DNA from 3 places in the Vibrio sp. J502 genome. Region 3 is predicted to be linked to each of the others. Evidence: predicted binding sites of a transcription regulator. Region 3 holds the regulator's gene; each other region holds the start of a gene.
What was found. The regulator MetJ, encoded in region 3, represses methionine synthesis genes. The targets are predictions, from matches to a motif close to TTAGACNTNTANANGTCTAA.
Positions count from the first base shown of each region.

Region 1: metN (methionine ABC transporter ATP-binding protein MetN) is a predicted target of MetJ. The motif match lies at 3,597-3,616, and genes of this name have one in related genera.
Region 2: metE (5-methyltetrahydropteroyltriglutamate--homocysteine S-methyltransferase) is a predicted target of MetJ. The motif match lies at 2,326-2,345, and genes of this name have one in related genera.

Region 1 covers NZ_CP104554.1:1,861,649-1,869,009, forward strand. Annotated here, with positions in the region: gene treB (PTS trehalose transporter subunit IIBC) at 1-1,421, opposite strand, end outside; gene treR (trehalose operon repressor TreR) at 1,590-2,537, opposite strand; gene N5E84_RS08565 (MliC family protein) at 2,593-2,937, opposite strand; gene gmhB (D-glycero-beta-D-manno-heptose 1,7-bisphosphate 7-phosphatase) at 2,964-3,515, opposite strand; gene metN (methionine ABC transporter ATP-binding protein MetN) at 3,713-4,747, shown strand; gene N5E84_RS08580 (methionine ABC transporter permease) at 4,737-5,414, shown strand; gene N5E84_RS08585 (MetQ/NlpA family lipoprotein) at 5,464-6,273, shown strand; gene N5E84_RS08590 (Zn-ribbon-containing protein) at 6,368-7,144, opposite strand; gene syd (SecY-interacting protein) at 7,147-7,361, opposite strand, start outside.
Region 2 covers NZ_CP104554.1:1,543,017-1,550,377, forward strand. Annotated here, with positions in the region: gene metE (5-methyltetrahydropteroyltriglutamate--homocysteine S-methyltransferase) at 1-2,152, opposite strand, end outside; gene metR (HTH-type transcriptional regulator MetR) at 2,464-3,375, shown strand; gene N5E84_RS07210 (DUF4250 domain-containing protein) at 3,449-3,649, opposite strand; gene N5E84_RS07215 (hypothetical protein) at 3,719-4,399, opposite strand; gene N5E84_RS07220 (EAL domain-containing protein) at 4,470-6,944, opposite strand; gene N5E84_RS07225 (S1 family peptidase) at 7,326-7,361, shown strand, end outside.
Region 3 covers NZ_CP104554.1:3,112,361-3,119,721, forward strand. Annotated here, with positions in the region: gene N5E84_RS14480 (bifunctional aspartate kinase/homoserine dehydrogenase II) at 1-539, opposite strand, end outside; gene N5E84_RS14485 (O-succinylhomoserine (thiol)-lyase) at 539-1,705, opposite strand; gene metJ (met regulon transcriptional regulator MetJ) at 1,989-2,315, shown strand; gene N5E84_RS14495 (malic enzyme-like NAD(P)-binding protein) at 2,464-3,741, opposite strand; gene rpmE (50S ribosomal protein L31) at 3,947-4,162, opposite strand; gene priA (primosomal protein N') at 4,431-6,632, shown strand; gene cytR (DNA-binding transcriptional regulator CytR) at 6,938-7,361, shown strand, end outside.

The DNA.
Region 1 (7,361 bases), 1.3 Mb from region 3:
CTTGCTGGCTCTAGCTCGCCTTTAGCTTGAGCTCGTTTGTATAAAAACAGAGTAAGCAGAATTGGGACGGCCATCGCCACCAGCATCGCGATGCCGTAAATACCCCAGTATTGTGGTTGAATCGAAAGAATACCTGGTAAACCACCCACACCGATGCCATTCGCCATCACCCCTGCACTACCACAAATTGCGGCTGCAATAGCACTACCAATCATGGCGCTTAGCATTGGGAACTTGTACTTTAAGTTGACACCATACATCGCTGGCTCTGTCACACCCAAATAAGCCGAAATAGCCGCAGGAACAGAGATGTCTCGCTCACCGTGTTTTTTACTGATAAAGATGATACCGACGACCGCAGACGCTTGAGCAATATTTGACAGTGCAATCAGTGGCCAAATTGGCGTACCACCCATTTCTTGCATCAATTGCAGATCCACCGCGTTAGTGGTGTGGTGAATCCCGGTAATGACCAGTGGCGCATACAAGAAACCGAACACCATTGAACCGATAACCGCAAAATCGCCAGTCATTGCAGCTTTAGCCGCAAACGCGACGCCATCGCCCAATACGCGACGACCAAATGGACCAATTAAAGCGTGGGCCAAAATAACGGACAATATGATAGAGATAAACGGCACAACAACGAGGTAAAGATAAGAAGGGATGATGCGCTTTAAGTTTGTCTCAATAAACGCCAGAGCAACACCCGCCAACATTGCAGGAATCACCTGAGCTTGATAGCCGACTTTCTCTATCACAAACAAGCCAAAATCCCACACTTCGGGCATCTGCTTACCGATCAGATAAGCATTCATTAATTGAGGCGAAACCAGAGTCACACCCAAAGTAATACCTAGTATCGGTGTTCCACCCAACTTTTTCACCGTTGACCAACAAACACCAACCGGTAGGAAGAAGAAAATAGCCTCGCCAATTAACCATAAGAAAGAATGAACCGTGGCCCAAAATTGGCTAATTTCAACCAAGGTTTTGCCATCGAACATACGAATGTCGCCAATGACATTACGAAAACCGAGGATTAAACCGCCAGTGATGATCGCTGGCAGCAAAGGAACAAAGATTTCCGCAAGATGCGAAATGCCACGTTCTAAAAAATTCATGTTTTGGCGAGCGGCTTTCTTCGCTTCATCTTTAGAAACGGCTTCTTTGCCTGAAAGCCCGATTAAGATGGCGTAAACTTCGTCCACCTCAGTACCAATCACAACTTGAAACTGCCCAGCATTGGTAAAACACCCTTTAACCATGCTCAGCTGTTCTAGCCCTTTTTTATCCGCCTTGTCTGTATCATTTAGAACAAAACGTAAACGAGTCAAACAATGACTCACACTGGCGATGTTCTCTTTACCACCTACCAGCTCGATAAGACGTATCACGTCTTGCTTCGCTATCTTGGCCATACTTTTGTCCACCCTATATTGGAATACTGTCTGTTTTTCTTTTTCAATGGGAACATTCCCAGATACAAATGCAATATTGACATAAATAATAAAAGGTAAAAATGGGAACAATCCCATTAATTGAATAAGATCACAGACTAATTGTAATTCACTTTAAGAAATAAGGAGTTATATTGTCAGCGGCTGTTGAGTGATGTGCGCAGGTTCCATATCAGAATTTAATTGTAAAATCAAAAGATTAGCAGCTTTTTCTCCTGCTTGAGCATAACCAGGATCAATGCTGTAAATATTAGGAAAAAGAAAAGAGAACAGCTCATTACCACCCACACCAGTGACGGCAATATCATCTCGGCCCAATTCTTGGAGACGTTTAATCACGCCAAGCGCCAGAGTATCACTGGCACACACAATCGCTTGAGTCTGCTCATTCAGCACATCATCAACCAGTTGATAGGCACTTTCATGATGCAAACGTCCAGTACGATAGTTAGGAATGCACCCGCTTTGCTTACACCAATCTAAGTACGAATCTAAACGTAATTTACCTGTCGTTTTATCGCTAGGATCAACTCCAATGTAGGCTATATTGGTTCGATTTTGCTCAGTCAAATGAGCAAGCGCGCCTTGAATAACACCATAATTGTCATAGTTAATCGATGAGACTTTATCGGCATCCATCGCAATCACAACCGCTCGCGATGCCCATAGGTTGAGCTGTGTGATATCGAGATCGGTAAAACCAAATACAATTACACCATCCACATTACGCTTATGTAAAACCTCAAGGTGCTCGTTCGTTTTAGTGCGATCAAACTGGCTTTCCATAATCACCACATCGTACCCATTTTGATACAACACCTGTAGCATTCGCCCCACGGCACGGTTTTCAGACGGTGACTCAAGGCGTGAGATAATCACGCCAATCACTTTTTCACTGCCACCACGCATTAACTGAGCCGATTTCAGTGGCACATACCCAGAATCTTGGATAACGCGTTCCACTTTTGCTCGTGTTTCAGGCTTCACTTTTGGGTCGTTCGTCAATACACGAGAAACCGTCGATTTACCAACACCAGACAGTTTTGCAATATCCAAGATAGTCAGTTTTCTGCTCATGCGAACCTATAGCGTAAATAAAAATGGAAGATAGCATGCGCTTATCTTAAATGAATTATTGAGTGGTACAGCCTTGATAAGTCGTTGATCCCACTTCGAGCAAAGCCTCATCGCCTTTCGTATGTAAAAGCACGGTTTGAGGCTGAGTTTGCTCGCTATCGTCGATCACATACTTTGCGCCAGAGGCGGCTGGAATTTGTATTAATGTATATTCGCGATCGGCAATACGGAGAACGGCTGACTGTTGCTCAATATACGCAACATCAAAATGCTCACCAGAACGGCATTGATAATGCTGGAACAGGTTCTCACTTTCAACGCGCGAATCGTTCGCGTAATGTGGTGAGCATGCTGCTAAAAAACCAACACTGAATCCAACAAAAAGAAATGATTTATTCATATTGCCTTCCACAAAGGGGGGAATTTTTACGGTGCAAGAAAAGCAGGGACATCGCGAATACTATCAAGTACCACGGTGGCGAGTAATTCACCCTGCTCAGTAACTGGCTTACCCGTACGCACTAACACACGAGTACCAACACCTGCGGCTTGTGCAGCCATCATATCTTCAGCTTTATCGCCTATCATCACGGATTTTTCCATATCGATATCAAGAAAGTCCCGTGCGGAGATAAACATACCAGGCTTGGGTTTGCGGCAATCACACTCTTCTTTATACTTACCTTCACCGTGCTCAGCATGGTGCGGGCAGTAATAAATACCATCAAACTCGACACCGTGATCGGCAAAATTCCAGTCCATCCATTGCGTTAAAGATAAAAAGCGCTCTTCACTAAATTTCCCACGAGCGATACCTGATTGGTTGGTCACCAAAACCAGCAAATACCCCATGTCTTGAAACTTCTTAGTGGCTTCAAATACACCATCAATAAACTCAAAATCATGCTCATCATGAACATAACCATGGTCAACGTTGATCACACCATCGCGATCTAAAAACACTGCAGGTTTAGCCAAAATAACTCTCTCATATCACGCCAGATATGATGATTATTACACGCTTTATTTTTTTCATCACTACCTAATTCACCAAAGCGTTTAGACGTCTAGACGTAAAAATATCTATTGACTTAAATCAAGTTAAGCCATAGCATCGTCCAACAAGTGAGAGAGAGTTCAACATTTTATTCTGTTATCCCTGCACAGGTTTTCCGATGATTCAAATTAATCAAGTAAATAAAGTTTTCTATCAAGGCAATAAGGAAATTCATGCTTTGAAAGAGATTAATCTTCACATTAAGCAAGGCACTATTTTTGGTGTAATTGGCTCGTCAGGTGCAGGGAAAAGTACGCTGATTCGCTGTGTCAACATGCTGGAAGCTCCAACAACAGGTTCGGTTGTGGTTGATGGCGTTGATTTAACTCAACTGAGCAAATCAGAACTCAGCCAAGCTCGTCGCAACATTGGCATGATCTTTCAACACTTCAATTTGCTTTCATCACGTACAGTATTTGGCAACATTGCTCTGCCACTTGAGCTGGCTGGTGTCGAAAAAAATAGCATTGAAAAGAAAGTGTCAGAGCTGTTGCAACTGGTCGGCCTGACGGATAAGCGCGAAACTTATCCTGCAAATCTGAGTGGTGGTCAAAAGCAACGTGTTGCAATAGCGCGAGCACTCGCCTCTGATCCCAAAGTATTGCTGTGTGACGAAGCCACCAGTGCGCTTGATCCTGCGACGACTCAATCGATTTTAGAGCTATTGAAAGAGATCAACCGCACACTCAATATCACCATTTTGCTAATTACTCACGAAATGGATGTGGTAAAAAGTATTTGCCACGAAGTGGCGATTATTGGCGACGGTGAACTGGTTGAAAAAGGCACAGTTGGCGAGATTTTTGCTCACCCTAAAACCGCCTTGGCTCATCAATTTATTCGCTCAACGCTCGATTTATCAATTCCGGAAGATTACCAAGCTCGCCTGCAAGCCACTCGCGTAAAAGGTAGCTACCCGCTGGTGCGATTAGAGTTTACAGGCGCAACGGTTGATGCTCCCTTGATGACACAAATTGCCCGTAAATTTAATATTGATGTCAGTATATTAAGTTCTGACCTTGATTACGCTGGTGGCGTTAAATTCGGCATGATGGTCGCTGAACTGTTTGGTAATGAGTCGGATGATACGGCTGCTCTTGAATTTCTTCGCGAAAACAACGTAAAAGTAGAGGTACTTGGTTATGTCCTTTAACACCATCACCGCTTGGTTAAACCTGAATGGCGATCTTCTACTGATGGCAACCTGGCAAACACTCTACATGGTCGCTGTCGCGGGCATCGTCGGTTTCGTGGTTGGTATTCCACTAGGGGTTATTTTACATACCACCAAAAAAGGCGGCCTTCTCGAAAACACTCAGCTGAACCGCATTCTTGGTGCCATCGTCAACATTGGTCGCTCTGTGCCATTTTTGGTGCTTATGGTGGCCATTATTCCGGTGACAAAACTGCTTGTCGGTACGTTTATTGGTACCACTGCGGCTATTGTTCCGCTGACGATTGGCGCAATTCCATTTGTCGCTCGTTTAATTGAAAGTGCATTGCTGGAAGTGCCCACTGGTTTGGTCGAAGCTGCGCAATCAATGGGGGCTACGCCGATCCAAATTATTCGTAAAGTGTTGCTTCCTGAAGCGCTACCAACGATTGTCAACTCAGTCACCATCACTATGGTCACTCTAGTAAGTTACTCTGCCATGGCCGGAACCGTTGGCGGCGGTGGATTGGGCGATGTCGCTATTCGTTACGGCTTTCATCGCTACGACTTAGGCATCATGACGGTCACCGTGGTGATGTTGATTGTCTTAGTACAAATTATTCAATCGATTGGCGATAAGTTTGTCCGCCGTGTCGACCACCGTTAAATCACAATAAAGTTAAAACACAGATTCGTTTTATAACAAGGAGTTAATCATGAAATTTAGCCTTAAAGCTCTACTTACCCTCGCCGTTAGCGCTTCAGCACTCGTGCTGGCAGGCTGTGGTGAAAAAGCGGTCGACAACAATAAAATCAAAGTGGGTGTCATTGCCGGTGCTGAAGCACAAGTTGCTGAAGTTGCAGCAAAAATTGCAAAAGAAAAATACAACCTAGATGTAGAACTCGTAACGTTTACCGACTATGTTACCCCTAATGCGGCACTGGATGATGGTTCGATTGATATCAATGCATTCCAACACAAGCCATACCTTGATCAACAGATCGCTGACCGCGGTTACAAATTAGCGATTACAGGTAACACCTTTGTTTACCCGATTGCTGGCTATTCAAAACAAGTGAAATCGGTTGATGAGATTCAAGATGGCTCTCGTATTGCGGTACCTAACGATCCAACCAACCTTGGTCGCTCTTTACTGCTGCTAGAACAGCAAGGCCTTATTACTCTACGTGACGGTGCAGGCCTGCTGGCAACGGTACGTGATGTGGTCGCCAACCCAAAAAACATCACTATTGTTGAGTTAGATGCCGCGCAACTGCCTCGTTCACTTGACGACGTCACGCTCTCTATCATCAACACGACCTACGCCAGCTCAATCAATCTAACGCCTGAAAAAGATGGTGTGTTCGTTGAAGATAAAGAGTCACCTTATGTCAATATCATTGTTTCTCGTGCAGAAAATCTGAATGCTGAAAACGTGACTAACTTTGTTAAAGCCTACCAAACAGAAGAAGTGTACCAAGCCGCTTCGAAAATTTTTGACGGTGGCGCAGTAAAAGGCTGGTAATTAATAAGCCTATTACCTGTGCAAAAAAGCCTATAAAAATAGAAAAGCCGATACGCGATGTATCGGCTTTTTCGTATCAACAACACGCATCTGTCTACTTAATATGATCCCAAGACATATTGGACACAATACGGCACGGATCGCACTTAAAATGGAAAATGTCGTGCAGCGGTTCATCGAGTAGCCACTCTCCCCCACATTTCGGGCATTTTCTGGCTTGTTCGTCCGCTAGGCTCTGGCCGCCAACTCGATATTGATAGTAATAAGTAGGGATGTGAGTCAAAAACTCAATTCGTCCTCGTAAATCCCATCCTCGAATAAACAGCACACTGTCCACATCGCAAATCTCGTGCAGTGCAGCGTGTTCTGCTCGGCAACCACCCGCCATCTGAAGTTCATCACACGCCTGCCACTCTGTTTGCCATTTGATCACTGCTTTATGATCGCCATTTAAGGTCGCAGAATTACGATATAAAGGGATCGGCAGCAATGTGTCACCACTGCGCAGCGGAGAACAAGTGTGTACATAAGTGGTGTAAAGTATCTGCCAGCTAGGCAAAACATCATCAGCGGCTTGCTCGGAATTAAGATCGCGCCCCAACAAACGGGCTTTCGGAGCCAGCAAACTAGCCTCCGTCAAGCGACTCAGGCACACCCTAACAAAATCAGAATGATACTTAGGGTGTAAGCTTTCTTGCTCTGGGCAAACCACCCGCACAAAGAACTCGCCCTCTCCCATCACGATGGGGAATTCACGCCCAAGCACTTGACCGTTATAGCGTAAAGCATCCATTAGGCCATTAATCGCTTTATCTACCGCCGAGATAGTCGTGTTATCAAAACACTCAAACTGCAATTCAACCACGTACATCGTTACACCACAGGTTCTAAATTAGCGAAAAACTCGGCCACACTTTCGGCCAGCACGTCGCGTTTATCGGTACCTAAACGTTCTAATAACACATGGCCAGAAAGGTTACAGATCGAAATTACATCCATCTTCGCATCGGTTGCACCAATAAACACGGTTGGTTTGAGTTTTAGTCGGCGCTGAGTTACCAAATGACCGAGGATATTTTCCTGCAAAC
Region 2 (7,361 bases), 1.6 Mb from region 3:
CCGCCGCTTTACGCAACAAACCTTCAATCCACTCTTGAGAGGGAATGTTTGGCGAGTGAATATCGTACACACCTGGGCCAATTTCATTCGGGTAGTTAAACTCTTCAAACGCTTTGAGCAGTTCCATATTCGAGCGAGAAGTTTCAATCGTAATCACATCGGCATCCAGTGCCGCTACTGAGTCAATGATTTCATTAAATTCGCTGTAACACATGTGAGTGTGGATCTGCGTTTCGGGTTTCGCACTCGCCGCCGCAATTTTAAATGCCTCAACCGCCCACGCCAGATATGCTTGATGGTCACGCTTCTTCAATGGCAACCCTTCACGAATCGCAGGTTCATCAATTTGGATGATGTTAATGCCCGCTTGCTGCAGGTCTGCCACTTCATCACGCAAAGCAAAAGCCAACTGCTGAGTGATGGTTTGACGAGAAACATCTTCACGAGGAAACGTCCAGCATAAAATCGTTACAGGTCCAGTCAACATTCCTTTCATTTGCTTCGCAGTCAATGATTGAGCATAAGTAGACCACTCCACCGTAATCGGTTTTTCACGTTCAATATCGGCCACCACGATAGCCGGTTTTACGCAGCGTGAACCGTAACTTTGCACCCAGCCAAATTGCGTAGTCTGGAAACCGGCTAAGTTTTCAGCAAAGTACTCCACCATGTCGTTACGCTCAGCTTCACCGTGCACTAACACATCGAGATCAAGTGCCTCTTGACGTTTTACTGCATCGGCAATGTGCCCTTTCAATGCATTGATATAATCAGCGTGTGCCAGTTTACCTTGGCGGTAAGCACTGCGCTGATGGCGGATCTCACTCGTTTGAGGGAATGAGCCTATGGTTGTCGTTGGCAAAAATGGCAACCCTAACACTTCAGCTTGGTGATGAGCGCGCTCTGAATAAGGTGCACTGCGCTCAGAGAGTGCCGCCGTTATGCTGTTGACTCTCGCCTGTACATGCGGTTTATTAACGTGAGTTGCCGTTTTACGTGCAAGTATCGGTTGGCTATAAGTTTCACAGGCCAGAATCGCCGCGTCATCACCGTCCAGTGCCTTACCAAGTAAAGCAACTTCTGTCACTTTTTGTTTGGCAAATGCAAACCAACTTTGTACTTCATCACTGAGCTGCTGCTCAAGATCTAAATCGACCGGGCTATGCAAGAGTGAACACGAGCTCGCAATCCACAGACGATCCCCCAGTTGCTGCTTCACTGGCTGTAAACGAGCCAATAACGTCGCAAGATCGGCGCGCCACACATTGCGTCCATTGACCACACCTGCCGAAAGTACCCAATTTTTTGGCAATTTCTCTAGTACCGCGTTCAATTGATCGGCAGAAGCGGAGAGATCGATGTGCAATCCATTTACTGGTAGCTCAATGATTTTATCGAGCGTATCAAGCACCGAATCAAAATAAGTAGTCAGTAACAGTTTTGCATCACCAGCGATCACTTGATAAGCCAACTTAAATGCATCTTGCCACTTTGGTTCTAGCTCTAACGCTAAAATAGGCTCATCGATTTGTACCCATTCCACTCCTTGTTTAGCAAGCTTAGCTAAAATTGCTTGATAAGCGGTCAATAAACGAGGCAGTAAGGTCAGGCGATCAAATCCCTCTTCGACCTCTTTACCCAAGTAGAGGTAGCTCAGCGGGCCAAGCAGTACAGGCTTAACTTGGTGGCCTGCTTTCGACGCTTCATTGACTTCCTCAAACAGTTGGGGCCAGCTGACTTCGAACGTATCGTCTTGGCTGAACTCCGGCACAAGGTAGTGATAATTGGTATTAAACCATTTAGTCATATCAGAAGCTGCACTTCCGCTACAGCCGCAACCCGCTTGTGATTGACCACGTCCAACGCGAAAGAGTGTATCTAAATCAGGAAAGCCGTTTTTATGGCGTTTAGGAACGTGTCCAAGGAGCAATGTGGTTGTGAGTACGTGATCGTACCAAGCGAAATCGCCTACGGTTGAAAAACTCAGACCCGCTTGTTGCTGCTCAGCCCAGTTTTTCTGACGAATGTCATGCCCTACTTGCAGTAACTGCGCTTGATCGCTTTCGCCACGCCAATATTTTTCTAACGCAAATTTCAGTTCGCGTTTTTCACCAATGCGTGGATAACCTAAGATGTGAGTCGTCGTTGTCATGTCCCTAGTCCTTTTGCTGTTGATCGTGTCTGATTCTTTATCGCATTAGATAAAGATGTCTGGATGGCCAGACTATCCATCTAAACTGACCCACAGACAAGGTGCAATTATTCAACTTGTTTATTAAAAAAATTCATGTTGATTGCAGAGAGCTTTAATTGACATCAGGATAAATAGACGTCTAGATGTTTACAGCTCCATATTAAAAGCGTAACTTAGCTCAGAACAGCAGAATGGTCACCGTGTTGATGCGACCCACGATATTGGTATCAACCACCGTTCTCTCAAAGGAATGAAGGAAAATAATGGCAATGATTGAACTTAAGCATCTGAAGACTTTAGTTTCTTTAAGGGACAGCGGCTCACTCACCTCAACAGCTACCGCGCTCCATTTGACGCAATCGGCCCTTTCACATCAGATTAAAGATCTCGAAACACGCATTGGCGGGCCACTGTTTCTACGTAAAACTCGCCCAGTGAAATTTACCTCAGAAGGAGAGATCCTACTGAAACTGGCTGACGAGATCCTGCCAAAGCTGGCCAGAGCTGAAAATGATTTAGCCAGTTTGAAAGAAGACGTCAATGGGCGCTTACACATGGCGATTGAATGTCACTCTTGCTTTCAATGGTTGATGCCAGCGCTGCGCGAATATCAGCTTGCTTGGCCAAGTGTGACGTTAGATTTTTCGTCCGGCTTTGGCTTTGAACCTTTATCCGCATTGCTGGCCGGCGAACTTGATTTGGTCATCACTTCCGATATTTTGCCTCGCTCAGAGGTACATTACGAACCACTCTTTGATTTTGAAATGCGCCTTATCACCTCTACAACTCACCCGCTTGCGGGAAAATCGGTGATTGAACCAGAGGATCTCGCCTCACAAACGATACTCACTTACCCCGTACAAAAGCAGCGTTTGGATGTGGTGAAACACTTTCTACAACCTGCTAGTGTTGAACCCGCGAAGTGGAAACAAGCCGACAACACTTTGATGCTAGTACAAATGGTCTCTGCTGGATTAGGTGTGGCAGCACTGCCAAATTGGGCCATCAGCGAGTTCTCTAGGCAGGGGCTTATTACCAGCAAGCCACTAGGGAAAGGTTTATGGCGTCGACTATTTGCCGCAACACGCCACAGCGAAAAAGATCGCCACTATTTACAAGCTTTTTTTGCCACCGCGCGCCAACAATGCAAAAGCCACCTTGACGGGATCAAGATGGCTTAAACTATTCGTCGTGTCGACATGGCTATTTGAATGACAGTGTGGTTGGTTAACTGTCACTGCACGCTGCTTAGCACTAGCGTTGGTTCGCTTTAAATTGGTTGGTCAGTGGGTCGTATTGGTAACCTAAAACATCCAGCTTACCGACTACATTTTCTCTATCCATTTCATACATACTGGCAAGCTCTTCGAAGCTGTCACACTCTAAGCGTAGCTTCTCATTGACGATGCCAAGTAATATATTGCTATCAAAACGGCTGACGTTACTCAAATCCATGGCTCACTCCTATAGCAAAGAGACCACTAAAGACTAGCGGTAAAATTCGCACTAAAGAGTGACCCAGGTCTAGAGATTAAACAAACCTTGAAAACAAATACTGGCTGCCAGCATCAATAACAAGGCTGCCGTTAATTGAATTTTCTCAGCGCTTTTGGCAAACAAGATATGCAAGCACCACACGATAATACCTGCAATCATGAAACCGAATGTCGTTAGTAACGGCAATGTTGCTTGAGCCAACGTTTCGTCATCTAACCCGTACGCGTGCGGCACAACGCATAAAGCGATCCCCATCGAGCAGAGAATGCCCACAACGGGTAGAACTCGATGGAAAGCTTGTAAACGCGAGCGCGCTATCGTTAGTAGAAGGTGCGAGAAACTCGCGCCCAACAAACCAACCAACAGCAACATGGCGATAGAAGCTGACCAATGACCCTGCTCTGATATCTGAATCGCGACATAAGCCAAGGCAAGGCCATTCGCCAAATACAGTGCCCATAACGGGCCTTCATCTCGAGTTTTCTTGGTTTGAACTTGTGAATAGAAATAGAAGATGGAAAAGACGACCAAAAAGGCTTCAATTTTTAGTGAAGCCACTGCCAACCAAAGCACACCAATGGCTGGCAATACGCGATGAATACGGCCACGTTGTCCAGGACAAATATCCCCTTTGACCAGCACTAACGTCAGTAAGATTTGCGCACCGAGCAGCATGGGTGAAAAAACAGAAAGTAAGGTTTGAATCATAATCTAAACATCATCTGGAAACATCTGGGCGCGATAATAGCAAAGAGTAAGCGCGGATGCCCAGAGAAGGTTACTGACTTTCGGCCAAATACCTCAGCACGTCCGCTTGAGTCAATAAGCCTTTGTAACGAGTGTTATCGACCAGTACCCATGGAAACGCATGTCCTTTTTCGATCAAATTCACCACTTGATTCAGCTCGGTGTACGCGTCAAGCTGAGTGAAATGAAATTTCATGATCTGATTCACGGGCTTACGCCATACGGCCGCTTCACGCGTGGTTTCAAGATCGGTCCCCATGTTCGGCGTCAGATATAAATTGAGTGAGGCTACATCGACGATGCCGACACACTCTCCTTGATTGACGACTGGCAGCACATCAACTTTAGTCGCTTTAATATACTGATAAGCAAGAGAGATTGGCTCACTGGGATCCAGATGTGGTTTCCCCTCTTTGAACAGATTGAGCAAACAGTTGGGCTTTCGCTCTTGTTCCACTTTAGCGCCTGAATACACAAAACGGTTACGATACTCCTTGGCCCGAACCAGTTCCTTAAGCGGTAGTGGTTTTGAAAAAATATAGCCTTGTATGTAGTCAATGCCCAATGATTTAAGCCCCCAAACCTCATGCTCTGTTTCCACCCCTTCAGCAACCACTTTCACGCCGAGTGTGTGCGACAGCTCAGTGATCATTTTAACAATGCTGTACTTATTGCTGTTGACCTGAATGTCCGTGACAAACTCGCGATCTATTTTTAAATAATCAAAATTGCAATCACTGAGGTAGGTAAAAGAGGAATAACCCGTACCAAAATCATCAATCGCAACCGTTACGCCACGCGATCGAAGAGCATTGAGGGCATCAACCTGATGAGATTGGCTATCAAAATAGGCGCTTTCAGTTAGCTCAATGGTGACTGATTGAGGCGTATCCGTGTAGCGATCAATGATCTCCATGGTATTGGTTAAAATCTGCGTCGCATCCATTTTGGTATTGAAAGAGCGGTTGATTGTTACCCCAACACCTTGGCCAAACAAGGTTTTTATCTTTGGTAAATCTTGCAAAGACAAGATACTGACACAACGATCAAGCTCGGCAATCAAATCCAGATCTTCCGCGATACCAATCATTTCTTGCGTGGTAAAAGGTAAATCGGGCACAGGCTTAAAACGGCATAACGCTTCGAATTTCGCAATGTTCCATGTTTTAGTATCGACAATCGGTTGGTAGTGTATCTCCAAGTCCTTCTGCGCAATCGCTTTAGCGACTCTGTCTTCCAAGTTTTTTCTACGTTTCACTTGTTGATGTATTTCACTGTGATAGAAACTGATGTTACGCGCTTCCCCTGCATGTTGTTCAAGCATTGCTTGCATCGCATGCGTCACCATTCGAGCTGGCGTTTTTGCATCGAACCCTAAAACAGACACACCAATTCGGCCATTAATAATCGCGGCGTGCGAGCTCGATTCGTTCTTTAACTCTTTCATAAAGCGACGGATCGCATGTTGAATGAGGCGAAAGTCGGTAGTTTTTTTGCACTCTGAACAGCTCAAACTGACCAAATAAATATCTTTTCCCACATAGCCCACCAGCTTTACTTCTTTACTGCGCGCCAAAAAGCTAGAAAGCATCAAAGTTTCTGTATGATGTAGCCCTGATTCAAACGCAGGTTGAAAAGCCAAAACAATTTGTGTTTGGCCTTTGGGGTACTCCATGCAATATGTTTCGAGCAAGGCTTTAAACTTTTGTTCGGTGGGTAGTTGCGTCAAAAGATCGATATCCCCGAGCGCCGTATCGGCTACGCGATGAAGATTATCGGCTAAATCGAGCGTCATCCCTACAAAGAAAACTCGGCCATCTTGCAGTACGATTTTTTGAATCGTTAATTCTTGTGGTGCAACCAGCCCAGATGCCCGACGATTGAGAATGACACCGCTCCAATGATCTTTGGTGTTGATGTCATGCCACATCGATTGGTAAAACTCTTTGGAATGCTTGCCTGCATTAAATAGGTTGGCTTTTAATCCAAGTAGCTCATTTTGTTTGAAACCTGAATGCTGCTCAAAATAGTGGTTACAAGCCAAAACCCGCGTTTGATCGTCGGTTAGGATCAAACCATGATGTGTATTATCAAACACTCCTTCAAAAAGCTTGGCCACCTCTTGCAATGATTCCAGTTTGAGCAGCGGTCGAATCGTACCTTGCAACTGCGTGAGAGAGGTACGCTCGATAAAAATCTCCACATAAGTTAACGCCTGATCCGAAATAACAAGGTTGCAATTTAAGGCATGGCTTTTGCCACTTTCAATCACATACTTGAAGCAGCGCTTCATCTCTGCAGCTTTGCTCGGCGTCATATAACGCAATAATTCTTGAATATTGGCTATCGAAACACGGGAATGAAGTAACGCATTCGCCGCTTTCAGATCACAAATAAATTCGGAAGTCGTTAGGTTAAACGACCAATCAATCGCATCATATCGAGCCACTGGCGGTTCTCGAAGGTCTGCCTTTTCTCGTAGCTCTTGAGACTTCACCTGTGCCATATAGACTCCAACTCATTCAAATGATTTACCATTAATGGCTACAGCATAGAGCAAAACTTAATCACAAGCCGTGAGTTAGCACTAATGATGTAAATGCAGTTGCTTATTTATTATTTTAGGCCAGACAAGCCATATAAAAAACGCCGAACATCAATACACCTCAAAAGGAGTAGCCTAGAACTATCGTAATCGAAAGAAAATAACGAACATAAAATGACCAATACGTTCGTTTTATAAGCTACTGAAATACATTAACTTGCCTTATTTGATTAATATATCTTGTCGATATGATAATTATTACTGATTGACGAGATTCACTAGCCCCTACATGGTACCGTTCCCACACCCAAGAGGTGCTGGAAAAACTAATCCGAGGTACTCATGAACAAACCCCTTTTTTCAGTCGCGCTAGGAGCG
Region 3 (7,361 bases):
ACTCGGTGATGCGCGTGTTGTGCCAAAATTTCTTTCAGCAAAGGGTAGGAGCGAGCGCGATCCACTTCCGGTTGTGTGCCTGCTTGCGCGCGAAGAAATTCGCGGGCGTCTTGTGCCACAGCCGCAAGGTTATGTTGATTGAGTAACGCCGCCAATAAGCGTGATGACCACACTTCACCATGGCCAAGTACCGCCGCTTGTTGAGCTGGCGATAGGGGCGCGCAAAGCTGACCCAAGGTGCGAATTTCGTTGGTGAGTAAAGTGATGAGCGGTTGCGCTGCATCTTTATCGAGCAGCGCGTTGATTAAATCGATTTGGTACTGACGGACCGATTGCAAGTTCTCATGAGCCACTCGGCCATCTTTATTGAGAGCGTCGAGAAATTCGATTAAACGATTGGTGGTTTTTCCTGCGGCAGAAACCACCACCAAATCATCAGCTTGAGAATACTCTTTTAAGATATTAACGACCCGTTTGTAGCATTCAGGATCGGCAAGGCTGCTACCGCCAAACTTGTGCAATTGACGTAGGGCAGTCATTAATAGGCCTCCTTCGCTTTAGCAAAGGCTTGAGCGAGATCGTCAATCAAATCTTGGGCATCTTCTAAGCCGACCGATAGGCGTAATAGCTGCTGTGAAACACCGGCTTCGGCCAACGCTTCTTCGCCCATCGCTCGGTGAGTCATCGAAGCGGGGTGGCAGATTAAGCTCTCCACGCCTCCTAATGATTCTGCCAGTGAGAATAATGTTAACTGAGAGACAAAATATTTGAGCTGTTCAAAGCTGCCCGCAAACTCAAAACTTAGCATAGATCCAAAGCCAGATTGCTGCTTTTTCGCTATCTCATGGCCAGGATGCTCTGGCAAACTCGGGTGATAAATGACCTTTACTAAGGCTTCGCTTTGCAGATAGTCCAAAATGGCACGTGAGCTTTCCTCATGGACGCGCATTCTTGCGCCTAAGGTACGAATGCCACGCAGCGTCATATAGCTATCAAAAGGGGTTCCCGTTGAGCCAAGGCAGTTGCCCCACCATGCTAGCTCTTCAGCGTGCTGCTCTGTTTTGGTGATAACAACTCCGCCAATCACATCGGAGTGGCCGTTGATGAATTTGGTGGTGGAGTGGATGACAAAATCTGCGCCCAACTCTAATGGTTTTTGGAACACTGGCGTTAAGAAGGTGTTGTCAACCGCCACTAATGCACCGACGGCGTGTGCTTGTTGGCAAATATCAGCAATATCTACCACGCGAACTAATGGGTTGGATGGGGTTTCAATGAGTACCAATTTGGGTTTTTTCGCCAAAGCGGCCTGCAAAGCGTTTGGATCGGATTGATCAATAAAGAGTGTCTTAAAATCGCCTTTTTTGGCGCGTGTATTAAACAGGCGATATGTGCCACCGTAACAGTCATGCGGGGCCACAATCAGATCGTCAGGACTTAAAAAGGCGGAAACCCATAGATTCAGCGCCGAAGTGCCACAGTTAGTCACCACCGCGCCTTGACCCGATTCGAGTTCAAACAACGCTTTTTCGAGCAGACCTCGATTCGGGTTGCCAGAGCGTGTGTAATCGTATTTAGGCACTTCACCAAACGCAGGAAAGCTATAATTTGTCGAAAGATAAATTGGAGGCACAACAGCATGATATTGAGAGTCGGATTCAATACCGGTTCTAACGGCGATGGTGGCTGGCTTGCGAGTGGTCATGACGGTTTCCTTACTTAATAAACTCAATAAACTGACTTTTATTGAGGGGGTTCCTGCCTTATTCGGGGACAACTAAGGTGGCAATTTCAATTGTCTAGAGTATTAGCTATATCCGATAGTGCGCTATATTGCTATCTCTCAGTCGATAATGGCACACTTTACTGAACCAAAAAGAAGACGTCAATATATCCAGACGTCTATATATCTTTGCTTGTGGCGGTAAATCCCGCTAAAATCCAACTTTCAAATTTTTAACGACCAATTACGATAACGAAGGTGCGCAATGGCAGACTGGAATGGGGAATACATTAGCCCATATGCTGAACATGGGAAGAAGAGTGAGCAAGTCAAAAAAATCACCGTTTCAATCCCATTGAAAGTGTTGAAAGTATTAACTGATGAGCGCACTCGCCGTCAAATCAATAACTTACGCCACGCAACGAACAGTGAGCTGCTGTGTGAAGCCTTCTTGCATGCTTATACTGGTCAACCTTTACCGACCGACGAAGATTTGAGAAAAGATCGTCCAGACGATATTCCGACGGAAGCAAAAGCATTAATGACCGCCATGGGCATTGAATTTGAAGCGTATGATGATGAAGAAGTGTAGCGCGTAATTGCGGTACAACGAGATAAAATAGAGAGGATACTGGGTAAGTTGCCATTGTGACTTTGGCTCTGTGTCTCAGAATATAAAAAAACCGCTGAAAGTCAGCGGTTTTTTTTCGAGCGAGGCATTTAGCCGCTCAAGCTTGTGATTATTCTTGCATGTAATTGACAGGCATCTCGATTCGAGCGACGCCAGAGTCAACCGCTGCTTGAGCAACCGCTTTAGCAACACGAGGCAGTAGGCGTGGGTCCATCGGTTTTGGAATGATGTATTCAGGGCCGAAACTTAACGCTTTTACGCCTGCAGCTTTCAACACTTCAGCCGGCACTTCTTCTTTAGCCAGTTCACGTATCGCCTCAACGGCGGCTAGCTTCATTTGGTCATTAATTTCACTAGCACGGACATCCAAAGCGCCACGGAAAATAAATGGGAAGCACAACACATTGTTGACTTGGTTTGGATAATCGCTACGACCTGTGCCGAGAATTAAATCGTCACGTACCGCGCGTGCGAGTTCCGGTTTAATTTCCGGATCCGGGTTTGAGCAAGCAAATACGATCGGTTTATCGGCCATTAATTTTAGCGCTTCGGCAGGCAGCAGGTTGGGGCCTGACACACCTAGGAATAAGTCAGCGCCTTCAATCACATCTTCCAGTGTGCGTTTGTCGGTGTTATTAGCGAACAACTGCTTATATTCATTAATGTCATCGCGACGAGTATGAATCACACCTTTGCGATCAAGCATGTAGATTTTTTCACGCATTGCGCCGCACTTAATCAGTAGTTCCATGCAAGCGGTGGCTGCTGCGCCAGCGCCAAGACAGACGATAGTGCATTCGTTGAGTTTCTTGCCTTGCAGTTCAATCGCATTGAGCATGCCAGCGGCGGTAACAATCGCAGTGCCGTGTTGATCGTCATGGAAAACAGGCACATTACAGCGCTCGATCAAGCGGCGTTCAATCTCAAAGCAATCTGGTGCTTTGATATCTTCTAAGTTGATGCCGCCAAAGGTGTCGGCGATGTTGGCAACCGTATCGACAAATTCATCGATTGTGCGGTGTTTTACTTCAATATCAATTGAATCAAGCCCAGCAAAGCGTTTAAACAGTAGCGCTTTTCCTTCCATGACGGGCTTGGAAGCCATCGGACCTAAGTTACCTAAACCAAGAATAGCCGTGCCGTTTGAGATCACAGCGACGGTGTTGCCTTTCGCAGTGTATTTATAAACGTTGTCGATGTTCTGTGCGATTTCACGAACCGGTTCAGCAACGCCCGGGCTGTAAGCTAAAGCAAGGTCTTCAGCCGAGTCGGCAGGCTTAGTTAGTGAAATGGCAATTTTACCCGCGGTTGGGTAAGCATGGTAATCGAGTGCGCGTTGGCGAAATTGTTCTTCTGCCGTTAATTCTTGGTGAGTGTCATCAGACATAGGTATAAGTGCTCGTGTTGGATTGGAAAAGGTCCATAATTCTAATGGATGTCGCTCAAACTTCCTAGGCGGGAACCTGACGTGCTTCATCAAAAAATGGAGAAAATGTCGCAGATAAGACCAGTGCGTACTGACAACTATACAAAAAATGCCAACAAAAAAGGATGCCGAAGCATCCTTTTTTAATTTTCTAGCAAAAAAGAGATTATTTGCTAGAAAGAGCACCGAAACGCTTGTTGAAGCGATCTACACGGCCGCCAGTATCAACGATACGTTGCTTACCAGTGTAGAATGGGTGACATTTGTCACACACGTCTAGGTGGATAGAATCTTTGCCTAGCGTTGAGCTGAACTCGAAAGAGTTGCCGCAAGAACAAGTCGCGCTAACTGCTTTGTACTCTGGATGGATACCAGCTTTCATGGGATAACCTCAAATTGGGCCGCGTCGCTATCCGAATCTATGCCGGACACCACACGTAGTTAATAAAAAAATGTTGATACCGCTGACTGCTTAACATCAAGCAAGAAGCCATATCATCAAGGCGCGATATATTAATGAATCCTCTTCAGTGGATCAAGCCATTTCGCCGCTATTTTCGCCACATTTTTGTCCAATGACGAAGCTCGAATTTCGGTGACGCATCCAGTAGACTGTCTTTTCACATTTTTTGTAGAACGAACGGTCGATTATGCGCCCCACCATTGCACGCGTTGCCTTACCTGTCCCATTGGATAAGCAGTTTGATTATCAGATCCCAAGTCATCTGTTTCCGATTGTTGGTGGACGAGTGTCGGTGCCATTTGGTCGGCAAACGCTGGTGGGTATCGTCACCGCTATAGTCAGTGAGTCTGAGTTTTCAGTCGATCAATTAAAGCCGCTAAAAGCGGTGCTCGATAGCCAGCCAGTCTGGCCAGAGAAACTCTATCAATTGCTGTTGTGGTGTAGCCAGTTTTATCAATACCCATTAGGCGACACGCTATTTAATGCATTGCCTGGCGCATTACGTAAAGGGAAAGCGGCCGATTTTTCGACTTTAGTGGAGTGGCAACTGACGCCCAGTGGGCGCGATCAACTCATGCAAGGATTCGGGCGAGCGGTAAAGCAAGCCAAAGTGATGGCGATGCTTGAGTCTGGCGCTGTGCCCCATCAACTGTTTATTGATGAAGAGGTAGGTAGCAGCGTACTCAAAACCTTACAAGAGAAAGGCTGGATAGAATCACTGGAAAAACGGCCGACACTGACGGCTTGGCCGCAAAATGTTGAAGCGGATGTGGAAAAGCCCAAGCTCAACCAAGAACAAGCGATCGCGATTGCTTCAATTAATAGCCATCACCATTTCGCATGCTATTTACTTGAAGGGGTCACCGGTTCAGGGAAAACCGAAGTTTATCTAAACTTAATCAAGCCCGTTTTAGAAAAAGGACGTCAGGCATTGGTACTGGTGCCTGAGATTGGTCTAACACCACAAACCATTAACCGCTTTCGTAAGCGATTTAATGTGCCAGTTGCCGTGGTCCACTCGGGGCTCAATGAAACCGAGCGCCTCAACGCGTGGTTAGCGGCGCGTGATAATATCGCGGGCATTATTATTGGTACTCGCTCAGCGCTGCTAACGCCTTTTGCAGACCTAGGTATCATCATTGTTGATGAAGAGCACGACGCTTCGTATAAACAGCAAGATAGCCTACGCTACCATGCAAGAGATGTCGCGGTAATGCGTGCAAACCTTGAGCAGATCCCGATTGTGCTCGGTTCCGCCACTCCAGCATTAGAAACGTTGCATAATGCATTGAGCGGCAAATATCATCACTTAAGCTTAACTCAGCGTGCGGGCGTAGCGGTTCCCACTAAAAACAAAGTGTTGGATGTGAAAGGCCTGTTTTTAGAGAGTGGGTTATCAGCGCCGCTGATTGCTGAGATGAGAAAACACCTCAGCGCAGGTAACCAAGTGATGCTGTTTCTCAATCGGCGCGGCTTCTCGCCCGCGCTGATGTGCCATGAATGCGGTTGGATTGCCGAGTGCAAACGTTGCGATGCGTACTATACCTTTCACCAATACAGCAGTGACATGCGTTGTCACCATTGCGGCTCGCAACGTCCGGTGGTTCATCAGTGTCAAGGTTGTGGTTCAACTCAGTTGGTCACGGTTGGGGTAGGTACCGAGCAACTTGAAGCGCAACTGGCGCAGCTTTTCCCCGAATATAAAACGGTGCGTATTGATCGCGATAGTACGCGTCGTAAAGGCAGTTTAGAAAGTACGTTATCATCGATTCGACAAGGTGAGTATCAGATTTTAATTGGCACGCAGATGCTTGCTAAAGGGCACCATTTTCCCGATGTGACTTTAGTGGCGTTATTGGATGTGGATGGTTCGCTATACAGCAGTGATTTTCGCGCCGCCGAACGCTTGGCGCAGCTATTTACTCAAGTGGCAGGTCGAGCAGGGCGCGCTAGTAAACCCGGCGAAGTCATTTTACAAACGCATCACCCAGAACACAGTTTGCTGCAAGCACTGTTGCAAAAGGATTATCGTCATTTTGCAGAAACCGCGTTAGAAGAGCGGAAAATAGCGATGTTGCCGCCTTACACCTATCTCACACTGTTTAAAGCGGAATCCAATCAAGCTTCGATGGTGGAAGAGTTTTTACGCCAAATTAGGCATACGTTAGAAGCGCATCCGTTATTTGATGATTCGTGCTTAGTCTTAGGGCCAACCCCAGCACCATTAGCGAAAAGAGCGGGCAAATATCGCTGGCAGTTATTACTGCAAACTCAACATCGCTCCAAAATGCAAAAACTATTGATGAGTGCTAAGCCTGCGATTGGACTGTTACCATTAGCCAAGAAAATTCGCTGGTCGTTAGATATTGAACCGCAAGATCTCAGTTAAACCTCAGTAGCGTTTTCGATGAAATGAGATGTAACATATTGAAGCAATCGAATGCTAAAAAGGTTACTGTTACTTTTGTCAGCCAATTTAATTCTCTCTAATGTGAGTGGCTTCACGCTTATTATGTAAAATTTGTTAATCTGACCGTAACTTTCTGGGTGGAAATGAATAGACTATCACTCATATATCCGCTGTGAATAACAGCTCAGCGTTCAAAATGGATAACCAGATTTTACAACCGGATTTTATAAACATAACAACGGGTGATTTCAGCCCAGTAACAACTTTTAAAGAGGTTAATTTCTATGGCGACAATGAAGGATGTTGCCCAGCTTGCAGGTGTATCAACCGCCACGGTATCTAGGGCGTTGATGAACCCTGAAAAAGTATCATCTTCAACGCGAAAGCGTGTCGAAGATGCTGTTTTGGAAGCTGGTTACTCACCAAATTCTCTCGCTCGCAACTTACGCCGTAATGAATCTAAAACCATTGTCGCTATCGTGCCTGATATTTGTGACCCTTACTTCACAGAGATCATTCGTGGTATCGAAGATGCGGCGATGGAACATGGTTATTTAGTACTGTTGGGTGATAGTGGTCAGCAGAAAAAGCGAGAAAGTTCGTTAGTTAACCTCGTATTTACTAAGCAGGCCGATGGCATGTTGTTGCTGGGAACGGATTTGCCGTTTGATGTTAGTAAGCCGGAGCAAAAAAACCTGCCACCTATGG